One region of the Modicisalibacter sp. 'Wilcox' genome, then DNA from elsewhere that is predicted to be linked to it. Evidence: predicted binding sites of a transcription regulator. Region 1 holds the regulator's gene; each other region holds the start of a gene.

What was found. The regulator FNR, encoded in region 1, switches genes on or off when oxygen is low (the NO sensors DNR and NnrR bind a similar motif). The targets are predictions, from matches to a motif close to TTGATNTANATCAA.
Region 2: the regulator FNR is predicted to act here: its motif matches at 2,279-2,292, upstream of kdgD (5-dehydro-4-deoxyglucarate dehydratase).
Region 3: the regulator FNR is predicted to act here: its motif matches at 2,174-2,187, upstream of paaF (2,3-dehydroadipyl-CoA hydratase PaaF).
Region 4: the regulator FNR is predicted to act here: its motif matches at 1,713-1,726, upstream of G7A98_RS10410 (type IV pili methyl-accepting chemotaxis transducer N-terminal domain-containing protein).

What each region holds. Positions count from the first base shown of each region.
Region 1 covers NZ_WNXF01000003.1:189,876-194,561, reverse strand. Annotated here, with positions in the region: gene G7A98_RS04285 (sulfite exporter TauE/SafE family protein) at 1-528, shown strand, start outside; gene hemN (oxygen-independent coproporphyrinogen III oxidase) at 598-1,998, shown strand; gene fnr (fumarate/nitrate reduction transcriptional regulator Fnr) at 2,086-2,829, shown strand; gene ttcA (tRNA 2-thiocytidine(32) synthetase TtcA) at 2,855-3,709, opposite strand; gene G7A98_RS04265 (hypothetical protein) at 3,792-4,013, opposite strand; gene G7A98_RS04260 (3'-5' exonuclease) at 4,066-4,683, opposite strand; gene G7A98_RS04255 (DUF294 nucleotidyltransferase-like domain-containing protein) at 4,683-4,686, opposite strand, start outside.
Region 2 covers NZ_WNXF01000004.1:157,765-162,450, forward strand. Annotated here, with positions in the region: gene G7A98_RS05430 (NAD(P)(+) transhydrogenase (Re/Si-specific) subunit beta) at 1-425, shown strand, start outside; gene G7A98_RS05435 (NAD(P)H-dependent glycerol-3-phosphate dehydrogenase) at 508-1,572, shown strand; gene sixA (phosphohistidine phosphatase SixA) at 1,572-2,054, shown strand; gene kdgD (5-dehydro-4-deoxyglucarate dehydratase) at 2,349-3,266, shown strand; gene G7A98_RS05450 (TRAP transporter substrate-binding protein) at 3,298-4,302, shown strand; gene G7A98_RS05455 (TRAP transporter small permease) at 4,369-4,686, shown strand, end outside.
Region 3 covers NZ_WNXF01000016.1:31,612-36,297, reverse strand. Annotated here, with positions in the region: gene paaY (phenylacetic acid degradation protein PaaY) at 1-28, opposite strand, end outside; gene paaN (phenylacetic acid degradation protein PaaN) at 208-1,887, opposite strand; gene paaF (2,3-dehydroadipyl-CoA hydratase PaaF) at 2,265-3,038, shown strand; gene paaG (2-(1,2-epoxy-1,2-dihydrophenyl)acetyl-CoA isomerase PaaG) at 3,044-3,835, shown strand; gene paaH (3-hydroxyacyl-CoA dehydrogenase PaaH) at 3,837-4,686, shown strand, end outside.
Region 4 covers NZ_WNXF01000010.1:13,569-18,254, reverse strand. Annotated here, with positions in the region: gene G7A98_RS10415 (MFS transporter) at 1-1,603, opposite strand, end outside; gene G7A98_RS10410 (type IV pili methyl-accepting chemotaxis transducer N-terminal domain-containing protein) at 1,907-3,733, shown strand; gene narL (two-component system response regulator NarL) at 3,730-4,371, shown strand; gene G7A98_RS10400 (succinate dehydrogenase iron-sulfur subunit) at 4,524-4,686, shown strand, end outside.

The DNA.
Region 1 (4,686 bases):
AGCTACATGCTGGCCGGGGCGCTGATCGCCACGCTGGGCGGCTGGATCGGCGACGGCGTCCCCCGGGCCCGCTTCGTGCTGCAGGGCCTGGCCATCGCGCTGCTGGTGATGATGGCGCTCTACCTGGCCGGCTGGTGGCGCGGGCTGACCCGCCTGGAAGCCGGCGGGCGCCACCTGTGGCGCCACCTGGAGCCCATCGGTCGGCGCCTGATGCCGGTGGTGCATGTGCCCCGGGCCGTGGCGCTGGGCGCGATCTGGGGCTGGCTGCCCTGCGGGCTGGTCTACTCGATGCTGGCCTGGAGCCTGGCCGCCGGCGGCGGCTGGCACGGCGCGCTGCTGATGGGCGCCTTCGGGCTGGGCACCCTGCCGGCGCTGCTGGTCACCGGCGCCGCCGCCCACCGGCTGACCCGGCTGGTCCGCCACCCGCTGGGCCGGACCCTGGCCGCCCTGCTGCTGCTGGGCTTTGCGCTGTGGCAGTTATGGGGGCTGGTCGCCGCCATGACGGGCCACCATGCGCCCGCCGCTTGACGCAGGTCAGGCGCCCGCCGGGTACGGCGGCGTAGCATGACACTGTCGTTTCCGGTTCGAGAGTCCGTCATGTCCGCCATCGCCGTCGATCCCCCCGTTGCCGCCGCCCGCGAAGCCGAGCTGATTCGCCGCTATGCGCACGCGGGGCCGCGCTATACCTCCTACCCGACCGCGCTGGACTTCTCGCCGGCGTTCGGCGCCGAGGATTACATCGAGGCGCTGACCCGCAGCAATGCCTCGGGGCGGCCGCTGTCGCTCTACGTGCATATCCCGTTCTGCCGCCGGATCTGCTTCTACTGCGCCTGCAACAAGATCGCCACCAAGGACACCTCGCTGAGCGAAGGCTACCTGAGCCGCCTGGATCGCGAGATGGTGCTGACCTCGCGCCACCTCGACACCGGCCGCGAGGTGCGCCAGCTGCACTGGGGCGGCGGCACGCCGACCTTCCTGACCCTGGGCCAGATGAGCGACCTGATCGACCGCCTGCACGCCCGCTTCGGGCTGTCCAGCGCGGCCGATCGCGACTATGCCATCGAGATCGATCCGCGCGAGGCCGATGTGCTCACCCTGCGCCACCTGCAGGCGCTGGGCTTCAACCGCATCAGCCTCGGCGTGCAGGACCTGGATCCCGAGGTGCAGCGTGCCATCAACCGCGTGCAGCCGCGCCAGCTGACCGAGAACCTGGTCGAGGAGGCGCACCGGCTGGGGTTCCACTCGCTCAATCTCGACCTGATCCTCGGCCTGCCGCACCAGACCCGCACCACCTTCGCCGACACCCTGGAGCAGGTCATCGCCATGGCCCCGGCGCGGCTGTCGATCTTCAACTACGCCCACCTGCCGGAGCGCTTCAAGCCCCAGCGGCGCATCGACGCCGGTGCCCTGCCGGCTCCCGAGGAGAAGCTGGCCATGCTCATGGACACCCGGGAGCGGCTGGATGCGGCCGGCTACGTGCACATCGGCCTGGACCATTTCGCCCGCCCCGACGACAGCCTGGCCGTCGCCCAGCGCGAGGGGCGGCTGCATCGCAACTTCCAGGGCTACACCACCCACGGCGAATGCGACCTGGTGGGGCTGGGCGTCTCGGCGATCAGCCACCTCGACGACTGCTACGCCCAGAACCCGGTGCGCCTGGACGACTACGAGGCCGCCCTGGACGCCGGCCGCCTGCCCACCGCCCGGGGTCTGCGCCGTACCGCCGACGACCGCCTGCGCGCCTTCGTGATTCAGCGCCTGATGTGCGACCTGGCACTGGATCTGGACGCCGTCGGCGAGCGTTTCGGCCTCGACGCCGCGGCCTGTCTGGCCGACTCGCTGCGCGCCCTGGCGCCGGCCGAGCGCGACGGCCTGATCACGCGCCACGGCAACCGGCTCGCGGTCACGCCGCTGGGCCGGCTGCTGGTGCGCCACCTGGCGATGGCCTTCGATACTCGCACCAGCGGTCACCAGGGTCGCCACTCCCGGATTCTCTAACAGCAAACTTTAATGAATCCCTCATCGATTATTGCCCCGCATAGGGACTACCATAGGGAAAGAGTCTTGATCGTTCGGGAGACCCACATGGCGAGTCACGCCCTTCACGCCCGCCGCCCCCGGCTGCAGGAAGCCCGCTGCCAGACCTGCAGCCTGAGTTCCCTGTGCCTGCCGCTGGCGCTGGAATTCAACCAGATGGACCGCTTCGAGGCGATCATCCAGCGCCGTGCGCCGCTCAAGAAAGGCGAGGCGCTGCTGCGCCAGGGGGATGCCTTCACCAGCGTCTTCGCGGTGCGCTCGGGGAGTCTCAAGCAGATTACCAGCGAGGGCGACGGCGAGGACCAGCTGACCAACTTCTACCTGCCCAGCGAGCTCGTGGGGCTCGACGGCATCGACGAGAAGCACTATCCCGGCAGTATCATCGCCCTGGAGACCACCACGGTCTGCGAGATCCCCTTCGATCGCCTCGACCAGCTCTCCGAGACACTGCCGGAGCTGCGCAACCAGCTCTACCGCAGCATGAGCAAGGAGCTGCGCGACGACCGCCGCATGCTGCGCCTGCTGTCGCGCAAGACCGCCGACGAGCGCCTGGCGAGCTTCATCGTCAACCTGTCGTCGCGCTTCCGCCGCCGTGGCTACTCGCCCTACAGCTTCCGCCTGTCGATGGCCCGCGCCGATATCGGCAACTACCTGGGCCTGGCGGTGGAGACCGTCAGCCGCATCATCGGCCGTTTCCAGCAGCACAAGCTGGTGGACGTGCAGGGCCGCGAGGTGCACATCCTCGACCTCGACGCCCTGGAGGCCCTGGCGGCCGGCGATCACGAGCACTGAGCCGGCGCGCATTGCGCGCCGCGGTTCAGGCCTCCCGGGCCAGCAGGTCGAACGCCTCGATGCGCGAGGCGTTCAACCGCTGCTGCTTCGCCTCGAGCCCCGCGAAGTCGAACAGCTCACGATCGGCGAGCTGCGACGGCGCGACGTTGGTCACCGCCTTGAACATCGTCTCCAGTCGCCCGGGGTGCGTCTTCTCCCACTCGGCGAGCATCTCCTTGACCACCTGACGCTGCAGGTTGGGCTGCGAGCCGCACAGGTTGCAGGGAATGATCGGGAATTCCATCAGCCGTGCGAACTCGGCGATGTCGGCCTCGCGGCAGTAGGCGAGCGGGCGGATGACGATGTTCTTGCCGTCGTCGGATAGCAGCTTGGGCGGCATCGCCTTGAGGCTGCCGCCGTAGAACATGTTGAGGAACAGCGTCTCGAGGATGTCCTCGCGATGGTGGCCCAGCGCCACCTTGGTCGCGCCGATCTCCTCGGCGAAGCCGTACAGCGAGCCGCGCCGCAGTCGCGAGCACAACGCACAGGTGGTCTTGCCCTCCGGCGTCTTCTCCTTGACCACCGAATAGGTATCACGCTCGAGGATGTGATAGTCGACCCCGATGCCGTCGAGGTAGTTCGGCAGGACGTGCTCGGGGAAGCCGGGCTGCTTCTGGTCCAGGTTGACCGCCACCAGCGAGAAGTTCACCGGCGCATTGCGCTGCAGGTTGCGCAGGATTTCCAGCATGGTGTAGGAATCCTTGCCGCCCGACAGGCAGACCATCACCTTGTCGCCCTCGCCGATCATGCCGTAGTCGATGATGGCGTTGCCGACCTGGCGACGCAGGCGTTTCTGCAGCTTGTTGAACTCGCGTTTCTGGGTACCGGTAAGTGCTTGCATGGGAAAGGCGACACGCGGGGAAATGGAAGGCGCGCCTATGCTACCACCCCCTCCGGTCAGTTGCGACGCCCGTGGCGCGGCGTCACGCGCCCTGCAGCACCAGCAGATAGCGCAGCGCCACACCCAGCGACAGCAGCACCACCCCGGCCCGCTGCAGGTGCGTTTCCTGGCGGGTCAGCACCAGCCGGCGCTCCCAGAACAGCACCACGCTGCGCAGCTCGTGGGTGCGACGGGCGTACCTCGCGCACACGAACAGCACCAGGCCCAGCCCCGCGAACAGACACAGATTCTGCAACTCCAGCACCCGAATTCTCCTTCCTTTTTATTGGTTGATTGTCGGCCCCCCACGCCCGTCCCTAGACGGCCTCGCAGGCCCCCTGCTTCAGGCGGACATACATCAGCGCGGTGGTCACCGCATCCCCGAGCGCGGTATGGCGCTGCATCAGCGGTACCTTCAGCGACCGGGCGACACTCTCGAACGCCATGTGCGGCTCGACCTGCGGCTGGGTGCGCCGCATCCGGCGACGATACGCCTGGGCCAGGTCGACGGTGGCGTTGGGCAGGTCGAAGCCGAAGCGCGGCCGCAGGTGGCGGTTGATCACCGCGATGTCGAAGTCCACGCACCAGCCCAGCAGCGGCCGATTGCCGATGAAGTCGAGCAGCGCCTCCAGCGCCTCGTCCACCGGCAGGCCGTCGTTGAGATCCACGCCGCGCAGCCCGTGGATCTTGATCGAGTCGGCACCGAGGCTCGCCGGGCGCTGCAGGCGCAGGTCCAGCGCCCCGCTGGTCAGCACCCGATCGCCCTTGATGCAGACGGCCGCCAGCGACACCAGCTCGGCGGTGCGCGGGTCGAGTCCGGTGGTCTCGCAGTCGATGGCCACCAGCTCGTCGCCGGTGTACGGGTTGAACAGCCAGCCGTAACGCCCGTTGATCTGACGACGGCGGTCGGCCGCCCGGCGCAGGGATCGCAGCATCAC
Region 2 (4,686 bases), on a different contig from region 1:
AGAACGCGGTCAGCGAGCTGACCCGCAAGCTGCGCAGTGCCGGCAAGGAGGTTCGCTTCGGCATCCACCCGGTCGCCGGGCGCCTGCCGGGACACATGAACGTGCTGCTCGCCGAGGCCCGGGTGCCCTACGATATCGTCATGGAGATGGACGAGATCAACGACGACTTCGCCGAGACCGACGTGGTGATCGTCATCGGCTCCAACGACATCGTCAATCCGGCCGCCCAGGAGGATCCCAACAGCCCGATCGCCGGCATGCCGGTGCTGCGGGTCTGGGAGTCCAAGCAGGTCTTCGTCTGCAAGCGCGGCCAGGGCACGGGCTACTCCGGCATCGAGAACCCGCTGTTCTACAAGGAGAACACCCGCATGCTCTATGGCGACGCCCGGTCCAGCATCGACAGCCTCGTACCGTTGATCGACTAGCCTCCCGCCGACGTGACGCCCCCGCCAGGGGGCGTTTTTCGTTACACTGGGGGTCACTCAACGTGGCAGCTAGGAAGCGAGGATGAGCGACGATAGCCCGAAGGTGGCGGTACTCGGCGGTGGCAGTTTCGGCACGGCGCTGGCCAGCATCGCCGCCGACAACGGTGCCCGAGTCCGGCAGTGGCTGCGTGATGCCGAGCTGGTGTCCACCATCAACCGCGAGCATCGCAATACGCGCTATCTGCCGGATTTCGCCATCAACCCGAACGTGGTGGCCGACACCGACCTGGCCGCCGTGCTCGACGGCGCGGAGCTGGTCTTCGTGGCCATTCCCTCCAAGGCCTTCCTGCAGGTCGTCCGCCAGGCACGCCCCTGGCTGCGGCCCGAGCAGATCCTGGTCAGCACCACCAAGGGCATCCAGGCCGACGGCTTCAAGCTGATGAGCCAGATCCTCGAGGAGGAGACCGGCTTTGCCCATGTCGGCGTGCTCTCCGGCCCCAACCTGGCGTCCGAGATCGCCGACCGGCAGCTGACGGCGACGGTGGTGGCCAGCGACGACGCGCTGACGCGGGCCCGGGTGCAGACGGCGCTGGGCTGCGACTACTTCCGCGTCTATGCCAGCAACGACCGCTACGGGGTGGAGCTGGGCGGGGCGCTCAAGAACATCTACGCCATCGCCGCCGGCATGGCCGCCGCCCTGGGCATGGGCGAGAACACGCGCAGCATGCTGATGACCCGCGCGCTGGCCGAGATGAGCCGCTTCGCCGTCGCACTGGGAGCCAATCCCATGACCTTTCTGGGGCTGGCCGGGGTCGGCGACCTGATCGTCACCTGCTCCTCGAAGCTGTCACGCAACTACCGCGTCGGCTTCGCGCTGGGGGAAGGGCGGTCGCTGGACGAGGCGGTCGCCGCACTGGGCCAGGTGGCCGAGGGGGTCAACACCGTCAGTCTGGTGCGTGACAAGGCCCGCGCCGAGGGGATCTACATGCCGCTGTGCGAAGGGCTCTATCAGGTGCTGTTCAATCAGGTGCCGGCGCGCGACATGGCGCGCCTGCTGATGCGCAACGAGCAGAGCAGCGATGTCGAGTTCACGCTGTCGCGGGAGTCGGTGGTGAAGGCCAAGCGCGAACAGGAGGAGGGGCCGTGATGTCGATGCTGTGGATCATGCGCCACGGTCAGGCCGCGCCGGGCCACCCGGACGCCGCCCGCGAGCTGACCGCCGAGGGGCGTGCCGAGGCGGCGCGCATGGCCGACTGGCTGGCCGGCTCGCTGAGCGAGCCGCAGCGTCGGTCGCTGCGACTCGTCGCCAGCCCCTACCGGCGTGCCCGGCAGACCGCCGCCATCGTCGCCGAGCGGCTCGGCGTGGCGGGGGAGACGCTCGAGTTCATCACCCCCGATGACCCGGTCGAGCCGGTCATCGACTGGCTGCAGCAGGCCGCCGACGAGACGCCGGTCCTGCTGGTCAGCCACATGCCGCTGGTCGGTGCGCTGACCGGCCGCCTGGTGGAGGGCGACCGGCGCAGCTCGCTGCCGATGCCCACCGCGGCCATCGCCGCCCTGGAAGCCGAGGTCTGGGCGGCCGGTTGTGCCGAACTCCGGGCGTTTCGTCACCCGGCCGATTTCGACTGACGGTCTTGCGTCCGTCGGCGACGCTTCGAGGCAGTGTCCTGTGCCTGGGCGTGTCCCGGGTTCTCTTGCCGTGCTCACAATTCCGCTCCTTGTAAGCGCCTTGCCCTTGGCTTGCTGGCTGCCATGCAGCATGGCGGCACTTTCTCCACTCGAGTTGCCCCTTCGTCGCATCGACCATGGTCGACGTTGTCATACAGCCGGCCGGCTTCTAGATTTGCAGCTGTATGATGTATGACAAGTAGGCGGCCTGTTGCAGCGTGCCGCCTTCAACGAGTCGGGCAAGAGGGGCAATTCGTGAATTTTTCCAGAGACGCAGTCATTCAGGCAGTCGGTGATGGCCTGCTTTCCTTTCCCGTGACGGATTTCGACGAGCAGGGGCGTTTCGATCGCGACAGCTACCGTCAGCGGCTGGAATGGTTCGTCAGTCATGAGGTGTCGGCGGTGTTCGTCGCCGGTGGCACGGGGGAATTCTTCAACCTGACGCTCGACGAGTTCCGCGCAGTCGTCACCGTCGCCGTGGAAACGGTGGGCGGCAAGCTGCCGGTCATCGCCAGTGCCGGTCTCAGTGTCGGCGCCGGCAAGGCTTATGCAAGGGCGGCGGAAGAGGCCGGGGCGGACGGTATCCTGCTGATGCCACCGTACCTGACCGAATGCCCGCAGGATGGCCTGGTGGAGTACGCGCGCAACATCTGCGATTCGACCTCGATCAACGTCATCTACTACAACCGCGGCAATGGCGTGCTCGAGGCCGAGGCGGTGCAGCAACTGGCCGATGCCTGCCCGAACCTGGTCGGGCTGAAGGATGGCAAGGGCGACATGCAGCTGCTCAACCAGATCGTCAAGACGGTGGGCGATCGGCTGGTCTATGTCGGTGGCGTACCGACTGCCGAGATATTCGCCGAGGCCTACCTGTCGATCGGGGTGAACACCTACTCCTCGGCGGTGTTCAACTTCGTGCCGGAGCTGGCGGTCACGTTCTATCGGGCATTGCGCCAGGGCGATTCCGCCACGGTGAAGCGAATCACCAACGACTTCTTCATTCCATTCATCAACCTGCGTGACCGCCGGAAGGGCTATGCGGTCAGTCTCATCAAGGAGGGGGCTACCATTATCGGCCGATCCGCCGGCAGCGTGCGCGCGCCTCTGGTGATGCCGAACGAGGATGAATGCAAGCAACTCGAGAACCTGGTGCGTATCGCCAGGCAGCTATAACGACAATTTCCTTTGCCACAGGAGTCATGTCATGCCGATCAACAACAATCTCAAGATGAAGGGCACGCTTTCTCTCGCCGCGCTGGGTGGCGCGATGGTGCTGATGGCCTCGCCGGCTCAGGCGGAACAATGGCGCGGCTGGAACATCCATCCGCCGGGCTACCCCAACAGCATCGCACTGGAGGACTTCGCCAAGGAGGTCGCCAAGAAGACCGATGGCCGCATCGAGCCCAAGGTCTACAACAATGCGGTGCTCGGTGATCAGCCCGATGCCATCGAGCAGACTCGCAACGGCGCCCTGGACTTCGCCAACTTCAACATGGGGCCGATGGGCCCGATCGTGAATGCCACCAACGTGCTCTCGCTGCCGTTCATCTTCAAGAGTCCGGACGACATGTATCGGATCATGGACGGCGAGATAGGCGACCGCTTCGCCGATGCCCTGGCCAAGAAGAACCTGATCGCGTTGTCCTGGTTCGGCTCCGGGGCTCGCAGCCTCTACAACACCGATCACCCGGTGAAGACGCCCGATGACGCCAAGGGGCTCAAGGTCCGCGTCATGAACAACGACCTGTACGTTCAGATGATCGACGAGCTCGGCGGGAATGCCACGCCCATGCCCTATGGCGACGTCTACCAGGCGCTCAAGACCGGGGTCATCGACGGTGCCGAGAACAACTACCCGTCGTACGAGTCCAGTGGTCACTATGAGGTGGCGAAGTACTACTCGCTGACCGAGCACCTGATCCTGCCCGAGTGTCTGTGTATCGCCAAGTCAAGCTGGGAGGATCTGTCTGCCGAAGACCAGAAGATGGTGCGTGAGGCTGCCGAGAATGCCGCCAAGGAGCAGCGCCAGCTGTGGCAGAAACGTGTCGAGAAGAGCAAGCAGAAGGTGCTCGATTCCGGCGTGACGATCAACAAGGTGAATGACAAGTCGGCGTTCCAGGCCAGGATGCAGCCGATCTACGACGAATTCATCAAGCAGAATCCGGATCTGGAATCGCTGGTGACGGACATTCAAGCTGCACAGAAATGATCTGTTAGTCCCACGAAGCGCCCCGGGCACGACCTGACTCGGGGTGCCTTGAGAGGATTGGATATCGTGAGCTCCTACTCCGACCAATTGAGTGACCAGAGCGAGGCATCGTCTGCGCCACAATCAGCATTCGACAATCTCCTGGATGGCATCGCCCACCTGTGCATCATCGTCTCGGGCGTGCTGCTGGTTTTCTTGATCATTACCTTCGGCTGGCTGGTTTTCGGCCGCTACGTTCTCAACGACACGCCGACATGGGTGGAGCAGTCCTCGCTGTTGATCGTCGTCTATGTCACCTGCCTGGGGGCGGCCGCCGGGGTGCGCAAGAATACCCACCTGAGCATCGATTTCGTCCGTGAAGGACTGCCGGCGTTGCCGCGTGAC
Region 3 (4,686 bases), on a different contig from region 1:
TCACCCCTTCCAGTCGATAGCAGGGCATACAGCGCCTCCATGTCGAACTTGTCAGATACCCAGCGAGACAGGCGCCGGGGACAAGATGAAGCGAGGGTCTTTTGCCAGGGACGGCAAAAGTAGCGCCCACGGATGGGTTTACAGCGCCCTCGCGCAAGCTTGTCGCCGGGAAAGCTCATCTCCTGTGCCACGTCGTGAGAGAAGCCCTTAGCTCGCCTGTCCATGACGACGGCTCTGCACCACCACGAAGCGGCGGGCGACGAAGGCCTGGTCGCACAGCGCGGCCGTGGCCGCCGGGTTGCCGCCGGTGGCATGGAAGTCGCTGTAGGCCGCCGACTGGTTGACGAACACGCCCCCATCCAGGTTGAGCGACAGCGGCGTGGCGATGTCCATGGCCAGCTCCTCGAACTGCGCGGCCACGACCTCGTCGGTGGTGTAGGCCCCCAGGGTGATGGCTCCCTCCTCGGCGATCACTTCCCGGGCCAGCGCGATGCTGTGCCGAGTGTCGTCGGTGGCGACGATGAAACTGATCGGGCCGAAGCGCTCCTCGCTGTAGGCCGCCTTCTGGTCGGCGTCCACTTTGAGCAGCAGCGGTGTGTGGACGCGGGCCCGGGGGAACTGCGGGTGCTCGCGGGCCTCGCTGTCCAGCAGCACCTCACCGAGTGCGCGGCACTGCGCGATACGCTCCACTGTGGCCAGCGACTGGATGGCGCCGAGCACCGCACAGGCGCGGTCGTTGTCGGCGAGGAACTTCTCCACCGCCCTGGCCAGGGCCCCGGCCACCTCGTCGAAGCTCAGACGGCCGTCGGCTGTCTCGATCCCGCCCCTGGGCACGTAGATCGCCTGGGTGGTGGTGCACATCTGCCCGGCGTAGAGGCTCAGGGTGAAGGCCAGGTTCTGGGCCACCGGCTTGAGGCTGTCGACGCTGTCGATGATCACGCTGTTGATGCCGGCCTTCTCGGTGAACACCTGGGCCTGGGTGGCGTTGCACTCCAGCCACTCGCCGAAGGCGCTGGAGCCGGTGAAATCGATCAGCCTGACCGCCGGATCGAGGGCCAGGGTCTTGGCGACCGGCGCCTCCGGGGTATCCGGTACCAGACTCACCAGACAGGGATCGAAGCCGGCCTCCTCCAGCACCTCCTGGGCCACCCGAGCGGTCATGGCCACCGGCAGGATGGCTCCCGGGTGCGGCTTGAGGATCACCGGGTTGCCGGTGGCCAGGCTGGCGAACAGACCCGGGTAGGTGTTCCAGGTGGGGAAGGTGGAACAGGCCACCACCAGGGAGAGGCCCCGCGGCACGATGTGGTAACGCTTGTCCAGCACCAGCGGGTCATGCTTGCCCTGAGGCTTGACCCATTGGGCGCTGGCCGGCACCCGGGACATCGCCTGCCAGGCGTAGGCCACAGCCTCGAGACCACGATCCTGGGCATGGGGGCCGCCGGCCTGAAAGGCCATCATCGGCGCCTGGCCGCTGGTGTGCATCACCGCCTGGGCGATCTCCGGGCTCATGGCGTTGAGGCGCGCCAGGATCTCCAGGCACACCCCCACCCGCGCTTCGGCCCCGGCATCGCGCCAGGCCGGCATCGCCGCCTGCATGGTCTCGATCAGCGCCGCGGGTTCCGGCTGGTCATAGGTGATGCCCAGCTCGAAGCCGTAGGGCGAGACCTCGGCGCCGACCTGGCCGGCCACTGCCGTGGCCTTGCGCAGGGCGAAGGGCTGGCGCAGCAGGGCCTCGAAACGCTGCGGTGCGGCCTTCACGGCGTCTTCCGGGTACTGCTTGAGGCTCTCCGGATAGGGCGTCCAGTACTCTCGGGAATCGATGGCGGCAACCGCCTTCTCGAGAGTCTCGCGATGACGATTGAAGAATGACTGGGCGTTCTGGGGCATGGGTCGGCTCCTGTGTCGACTCTTGATACATCGATTCCCCAAAGGCTAACCACGAGGTAACGACACATCAAAACATTTTTTTGCTTGTTAATGTATCTTTTTTGGCGAAATGCAGTAATTAATTGATTTATATATAAAATTTGCCAATTTTTTGCTAATGGCATTATACCTACGACCATGGTCTAGGCATCGGAAATGCCATTTGAATTGTTATTCAAATGATTGATTTTAAATAGATTTTTATAAACAACCTCCGAAAGGGATACATATAATACGCTTGATATTATTGCCCCGTATCAAGAAAAACATATACTCGTTGTCATCCATTTCCTGCCATCCAGGTATCACGTTTCATGACGATACAGACGCGAGGCACCATGCTGGATCACCTGCTCATCACCGGCCCCGACAAGGGGGTGCTGCAGATTGCCCTGAATCGCCCCGAGGCGCTGAACGCTCTCAATACCCGGCTGCTGGAGGAACTGGCCGGCGTCCTGGTGGCGGCCGAGGACGAGGCCGAGGTCCGCGCCGTGGTGATCACCGGCAACCGCCGCGCCTTCGCCGCCGGCGCCGACATCAAGGAGATGGCCGAGCGGGATCTGGTGGGCATGCTTGATGACCCTCGTCAGCGCCACTGGGCCACCCTCGCGCGGTTCACCAAACCGATCATCGCCGCCGTCAACGGTTTCGCGCTGGGCGGCGGCTGCGAGCTGGCCCTGCAGGCCGACATCATCGTCGCCGGCGAGGACGCCCGCTTCGGCCAGCCGGAGATCAACCTGGGCATCATGCCCGGCGCCGGTGGCACCCAGCGCCTGGTACGGGCCGTCGGTCAGAGCTTGGCCACGCAGATGGTGCTGACCGGCGAGCCGATCGATGCCCGTCGCGCCCAGGCCGCCGGCCTGGTCATCGAGATCACCCAGCCCGAACTGACCCTCGAGCGGGCCACCGCCATCGCCGAGACGATCGCCGCCAAGGCGCCGCTGGCGGTGCGCCTGGCCCGCGAGACCCTGCGCAAGGCCCAGGACACCGACCTGGCCACCGGCCTGCGCTACGAACGCCATGCCTTCACGGTGCTGGCCGGCACCGCCGACCGCGAAGAAGGCCTGAGCGCCTTCCAGGAAAAACGCCCCGCCCACTTCAGAGGATGCTGATCGCCATGACTGACCAGACCGTGCTCCTGAGCATCGAGGACGGCGTCGCCCGGATCACCCTGAACCGTCCCGACAGCCTCAACAGCTTCACCCTCGCCATGCACGAACAGATGCGCCAGGCCCTCAAGACCGTGCGCCAGGATCCCGGCGTGCGGGCCCTGCTGCTCACCGGCAGCGGCCGAGGCTTCTGTGCCGGCCAGGACCTGTCGGATCGCAGCGTCGCGCCGGGGGCCGAGGCGCCGGACCTGGGGGAGTCGCTGGAGCGGCACTACAACCCGCTGCTGCGCAGCCTGCGCAACCTCACCATCCCCACAGTCTGCGCGGTCAACGGCGTGGCCGCCGGCGCCGGCGCCAACCTGCCGCTGGTCTGCGACTTCGTGCTGGCGGCGCGCTCGGCCAAGTTCATCCAGGCCTTCTGCAGGATCGGCCTGATTCCCGATTCCGGCGGTACCTGGAGCCTGCCGCAGCTGGTGGGCATGGCCCGCGCCAAGGGCCTGGCGATGCTGGGCGAACCGCTCGGCGCCGAGCAGGCCGAGCAGTGGGGGCTGATCTGGCGCTGTGTCGATGACGCGGCCCTGCAGGACGAGGCGCTGATGCTGGCCCGTCACCTCGCCACCCAGCCGACCCGCGGCTTGGCACTGATCAAGCGTGCCCTGCACGCCAGCACCGACAACGGCTTCGACGCGCAGCTCGACCTGGAGCGCGACCTGCAGCGCCTGGCCGGTCGTACCATCGACTATCGCGAGGGCGTGAGCGCCTTCATGGAAAAACGCACCCCGCACTTCATGGGAGAGTGAGATGTCCGCCTTGCCTGCTACCGCCATCATCGGGGTGATCGGCGCCGGTGCCATGGGCGCCGGCATCGCCCAGGTCGCCGTCCAGGCCGGCCATCGCGTCTGCCTGCATGACAATCGCGACGGGGCCGCTGCCGCCGGCATCGAGGGGATTCGCCAGCGGCTCGAGCGCCGGGTCGCCAAGGGCAAGCTGACCCGGCAGGACGCCGATGCCATGGTGGCGAACCTGGTGCCCGCCGAGGAGCTCGAGGGCCTGGCCGACTGCCAACTGGTCATCGAGGCGATCGTCGAGAACCTCGAGGTCAAGCAGGAGGTCTTCCGGCGCCTCGAGACGCTGTGCCGCCCGGACACCCTGCTGGCCAGCAACACCTCGTCGCTGTCTATAACCGCGATCGCCGCCGGCCTCGAGGGCCCCGAGCGCCTGGCCGGGCTGCACTTCTTCAACCCGGCGCCGGTCATGGCGCTGGTCGAGGTGATCTCGGGCCTGGCCACCGCGCCCGAGGTCGCCGACACCCTCCACGCCACCGCCGCCGCCTGGGGCAAGATCCCGGTCCATGCCCGCTCCACCCCCGGCTTCATCGTCAACCGAGTGGCGCGGCCCTTCTATGCCGAAGGCCTGAGGCTGCTCGAGGAAGGCGTGGCCGCCCCGGCCACCCTGGATGCGCTGCTGCGCGACGCCGGCGGCTTTCGCATGGGCCCCTTCGAGCTGACCGACCTGATCGGCCATGACGTCAACTACGCGGTGACCCGCTCGGTGTTCGACGCCTACTACGGCGACCGCCGCTTCACCCCGTCGCTGGCCCAGCAGGCCCTGGTGGACGCCGGCCGGCTGGGGCGCAAGAGCGGCCGGGGCT
Region 4 (4,686 bases), on a different contig from region 1:
GCAGCGCCAGCGAGGCGGTGGACAGCGCGGTGAAGCGCCGGCCGCCGACGATCGGCACCATGAAGCTGTAGAAGATGCGCAGCGTGGCGCCGGACAGCCCGGGCAGCGCGGCCAGCCAGAACAGCTGGTTGGAGCTGTAGTCGAAGCCCACCTGGGGCAGCTTGGCGACCACCACCGACCACACCATCCACACCGAGAAGGCCAGCAGCAGGTTGGGGATCGAGATCCACAGGTTGCGGGTGGCGATGCGCTTGCCCTTCTCGGCCCAGAAGTCCGGGTCCTCGGGACGCCAGTCCTGAAGCACGAAATGGCTGGGGGTGGCCAGTTCCGGCAGGTCGCGGACCTCGCGGCCGGTACGCCATTCGTGACGGCTGGCCCGCAGGATCGCGTAGTGCATCCACGCCAGCGCCGCGCCGGAGACCACGAACAGCAGCATGAAGCAGCTCTGCCAGATACCCACCACGTCGTTGAGCATGCCGAAGGTCAGCGGCAGGAAGAAACCGCCCAGCCCGCCGATCATGCCCACCACGCCGCCCACCGCGCCGACATGCTGCGGGTAGTAGCTGGGGATGTGCTTGAACACCGCCGCCTTGCCCAGCGACATGAAGAAGCCCAGCACCATGATCAGCGCGACGAAGCCGATCAGGTTCATGGTGAAGGAGAACTCCAGGGTGCCGTGCACGCCCTGCACGCTGTAGCGGGTCGGCGGGTAGCTGAGCAGGAAGCTGCACACCGCCGAGGCGATCAGCGTGGCGTACATCACGCGCCGTGCGCCGTAGCGATCGGAGAGCCAGCCGCCGAGGATGCGGAACAGCGACGCCGGGATGGTGTACAGCGCGGCGACGATGCCCGCGGCGGTGATGCTCAGGCCGTAGACCTCGACCAGGTAGTGCGGCAGCCACAGCGCCAGGGCGACGAAGCCGCCGAAGACGAAGAAGTAGTACAGCGAGAAGCGCCACACCCGCAGCTCGACCAGCGGCGCCAGCTGCTGCTTGAGCGGCACGGCGTCGGCACGACGCTGGGCGCTCTGCGGGTCGGTGCGGGCCAGCAGCAGGAAGGCCACGCCCATGATCGCCATCACCGTGGCGTAGACCAGCGCCGCGCCCTGCCAGCCCAGCGCCAGCAGCAGGAAGGGCGCCCCGAAGTTGGTCACCGCCGCGCCGACGTTGCCGGCGCCGAAGATGCCCAGCGCGGTGCCCTGACGCCCGGGCTCGAACCACGCCGAGGTGTAGGCCACGCCGACGATGAAGGAGCCGCCGGCCAGGCCGATGCCCAGGGCGCCCAGCAGCAGCATGGGGTAGCTGGTGGCGAAGGTCAGCAGGTAGACGCAGCCGGCGGTGGCCAGCATCAACAGGCTGAACACCCAGCGCCCGCCGAAGCGGTCGGTGAGGATGCCCAGGAACAGTCGGCTGATCGAGCCGGTGAGTACCGGCGTCGCCATCAGCAGGCCGAGCTGGGTGTCCGACAGGTCGAACTCCTGCTTGATCTGCAGGCCGAGAATGGAAAACAGCGTCCACACTGCGAAACACAGGGTGAACGCCAGCGTGGAAAGGCCCAGGGCGCGATTCTGGGCGCGCTTCGGCGGGCTGGTAGTGTTGGCCATGGTCGTCCCCTCTGGCTCGGTCAAAGACTTCCCGAGCGCCTTTTCGCCCGGGTCGGGCGCTGCGAAAGGCGCTCTGAGCGGACCTTGCTACAGGGGGGCGGGCCGGCCGTTGACCTGAGTCAATGTGCTTGTCCCGACGCCTCGGCGAGACTAGGCTGGATACCTCTTTCGGGGTATTCGGCCACCCCTGGCAACACCTTGAACAACAACAATTTTTCAGGAAGGGTCGCCCCGGCGGCGTGGCGCCCCCGGCCGGTTGACTCATTGGAGGTACTCCCCCGTCGTGTGTCGAGATCGTCTCTCATGCCCCGTTCCCTGACCTTTCGCGCCGGGCTGGCCATGGCCGGCATCGTGCTGCTGGCACTGACCAGCATGCTCGGCTCGATCGTCATCGCCGAGACCGCCAGCGGCGACGCGGCGGCGATCAACCAGGCCGGCGCCCTGCGCATGCAGGCCTACCGGCTGCTCGCCACGCGGGCCCGGCCCGACAGCGCCGAACGCCTGCCTGACCGGCTCGCCGAACTCGACCGCAGCCTGGCCTCGCCGGTGATCACCGAGCGCCTGCCGGACGACCCGCAGCACCCGCTGACCCGCCAGTACCAGGCGGTCGCCGAACAGTGGCGCGAGCAACTGCGCCCGCTGATGCAGACACCCGCGGCCACCGCACCGGCCGACGTCGCCGCCCGCGTGGGCGACTTCGTCGACCAGGTCGACCGGCTGGTCGGCCAGCTGCAGCGCGAGGCGGAATCGCGCATCCAGCTGCTGCGGCTGTTCCAGGGCGTCATCCTGTTCCTGACGCTGGGCCTGGTGTTCCTGGCCATGTACAAGCTGGCCGCCGGGGTGATGCCGCCGCTGCGCGATCTGCTGCAGGTGGTCGAGCGGGCCCGGCACGGCGACTTCAGCGGCCGCACCCGCTACACGGCGGGCGACGAGCTGGGTCTGCTGTCGCGCACCATCAACCAGATGAACGAGAACCTGTCGCAGATGTACGGCCGGCTGGAGGAGCGGGTGGCCGCCAAGACCGCCGAGCTCCAGCGCAGCAACGAGAGCCTCGGCCTGCTCTATCAGGCGGCACGCCGGCTCAACGGTGCCCCGCCCGGCGATGCCCGCTACCGGCACGTGCTCGCCCAGCTCGCCGCCGTCACCGGGCTGGGGCCGATCACCCTGTGCCTGGCCCAGGCCGACGCCGAGCAGGCCTACCTGCGCCTGTCCACCCGGGCCGAGGACTGCCCCGACTTCTGCCGGGCGCCGGACTGCGTGCCCTGCCTCGACGACCACGACGACACCCCCTCGCCCTGGGTCTACCGGGTGGCGGTCAGCGAGGCCGACCGCCACTACGGCGTGCTGCTGATCCAGCACCCGCCCCACTCGCCGCCCGAACCCTGGCAGCGCGATCTGGCGGACACCATCGCCGGGCTGATCGCCACCTCGATCTCGCTGGCCCAGGGCTACGCCGAGCAGCGCCGCCTGGCGCTGATGGACGAGCGCGCGGTGATCGCCCGGGAACTGCACGACTCGCTGGCCCAGTCGCTCTCCTACCTGAAGATCCAGGTCGCCCGCCTGCAGGCGCTGGTTCGCGCCCAGGCCCCGGCGGCCGACACCGAGGCGGTGCTCGACGAGCTGCGCGAGGGGCTCAACGCCGCCTATCGGCAGCTGCGCGAGCTGCTCAGCACCTTCCGTCTGAAGATGAGCGGGCCGGGGCTGGAGGCCGCGCTCGAGGAAACGGTGCGCGAGTTCACGCGGCGCGGCGAGCTTTCCATCCGCCTCGACTACCGGCTCGACCACTGTCCGCTGTCGCCCAACGAGCAGATGCACGTCCTGCAGATCGTCCGCGAGGCGCTGTCCAACGTGCTCCATCACGCCCGGGCGAGCCGCTGCGAGGTTCATCTGGCCACCGACACGCACGGCCAGGTGACGGTCAGCGTCGATGACGACGGCATCGGGCTCGGCGAGCGCACGGACCAGCCCGGCCACTACGGCACCACCATCATGCGCGAGCGCGCCGCCGGCCTGAACGGCCGGCTCGAGGTGTTCGAGCCGGCGCCGGGCGGCACCACGGTACGGCTGCACTTCACGCCTCAGATGCGCCGCGACACCCCTGCCACCACCCTGCCCGGAGACGCCGAATGACGACCCCGGTCCTGATCGTCGACGACCACCCGCTGTTCCGCCGCGGCGTTCGCCAGCTGCTCGAGATGGACGCCGCCCTGAGCGTCGCCGGCGAGGCCACCGACGGCCAGGCGGCCCTGGACATCGCCAGCCGCGAGGCCCCGGCGCTGATCCTGATGGACCTGAACATGGCCCGGATGGACGGCCTGGACGCCCTGCGGGCCCTGCGCGAGGCCGGCGTCGAGTCGCGCATCGTCATGCTCACCGTCTCCGACGCCGAGGAGGACGTCATCGCCGCGCTGCGTGCCGGCGCCGACGGCTACCTGCTCAAGGACATGGAACCCGAGGACCTGCTGGCGGCGATCAAGGAAGCCGCCGAGGGGCAGATGGCGATCAGCCCGCGACTCGCCGGCCTGCTGGCCCGAGCCCTGAGCGGGCCACGCGCCACCCCGGGCGAGGACGCCCTGGCCACCCTCACCGCCCGCGAGCGCGAGACCCTGCGTGCCCTGGCCCGCGGGCTGAGCAACAAGCTGATCGCCCGCCGGCTGGCCATCAGCGAAGGCACGGTCAAGGTGCACGTCAAGCACGTGCTCAAGAAGCTCGGGCTGCGCTCGCGGGTCGAGGCCGCGGTCTGGGCGGTCAATCACGACCTCAGCTAGCCGTGTCCCGGTGGCCGGTTCATCGCGACCGACGTCGCTCCCACGGCCAGGTGGTGAATGTGGCGAATGAACAACCCGACGAGAGATCACCGGTGGCACGGTCGGGTTGAACTATACTTCGGGTCCGCATTCCCATCGCGAGAGAGGCCATGCTGACCGTCAAGCTCTACCGCTACCAGCCGGAAACCGACGACGCCCCCTACCTGGACACCTTCGAGCTCGACGACCACTTTCGACGCCGGATGGTGCTCGACGTGCTCGAGCACCTGAAGGTCGCGCACCCGGACATCAGTTACCGGCGCTCCTGCCGCGAGG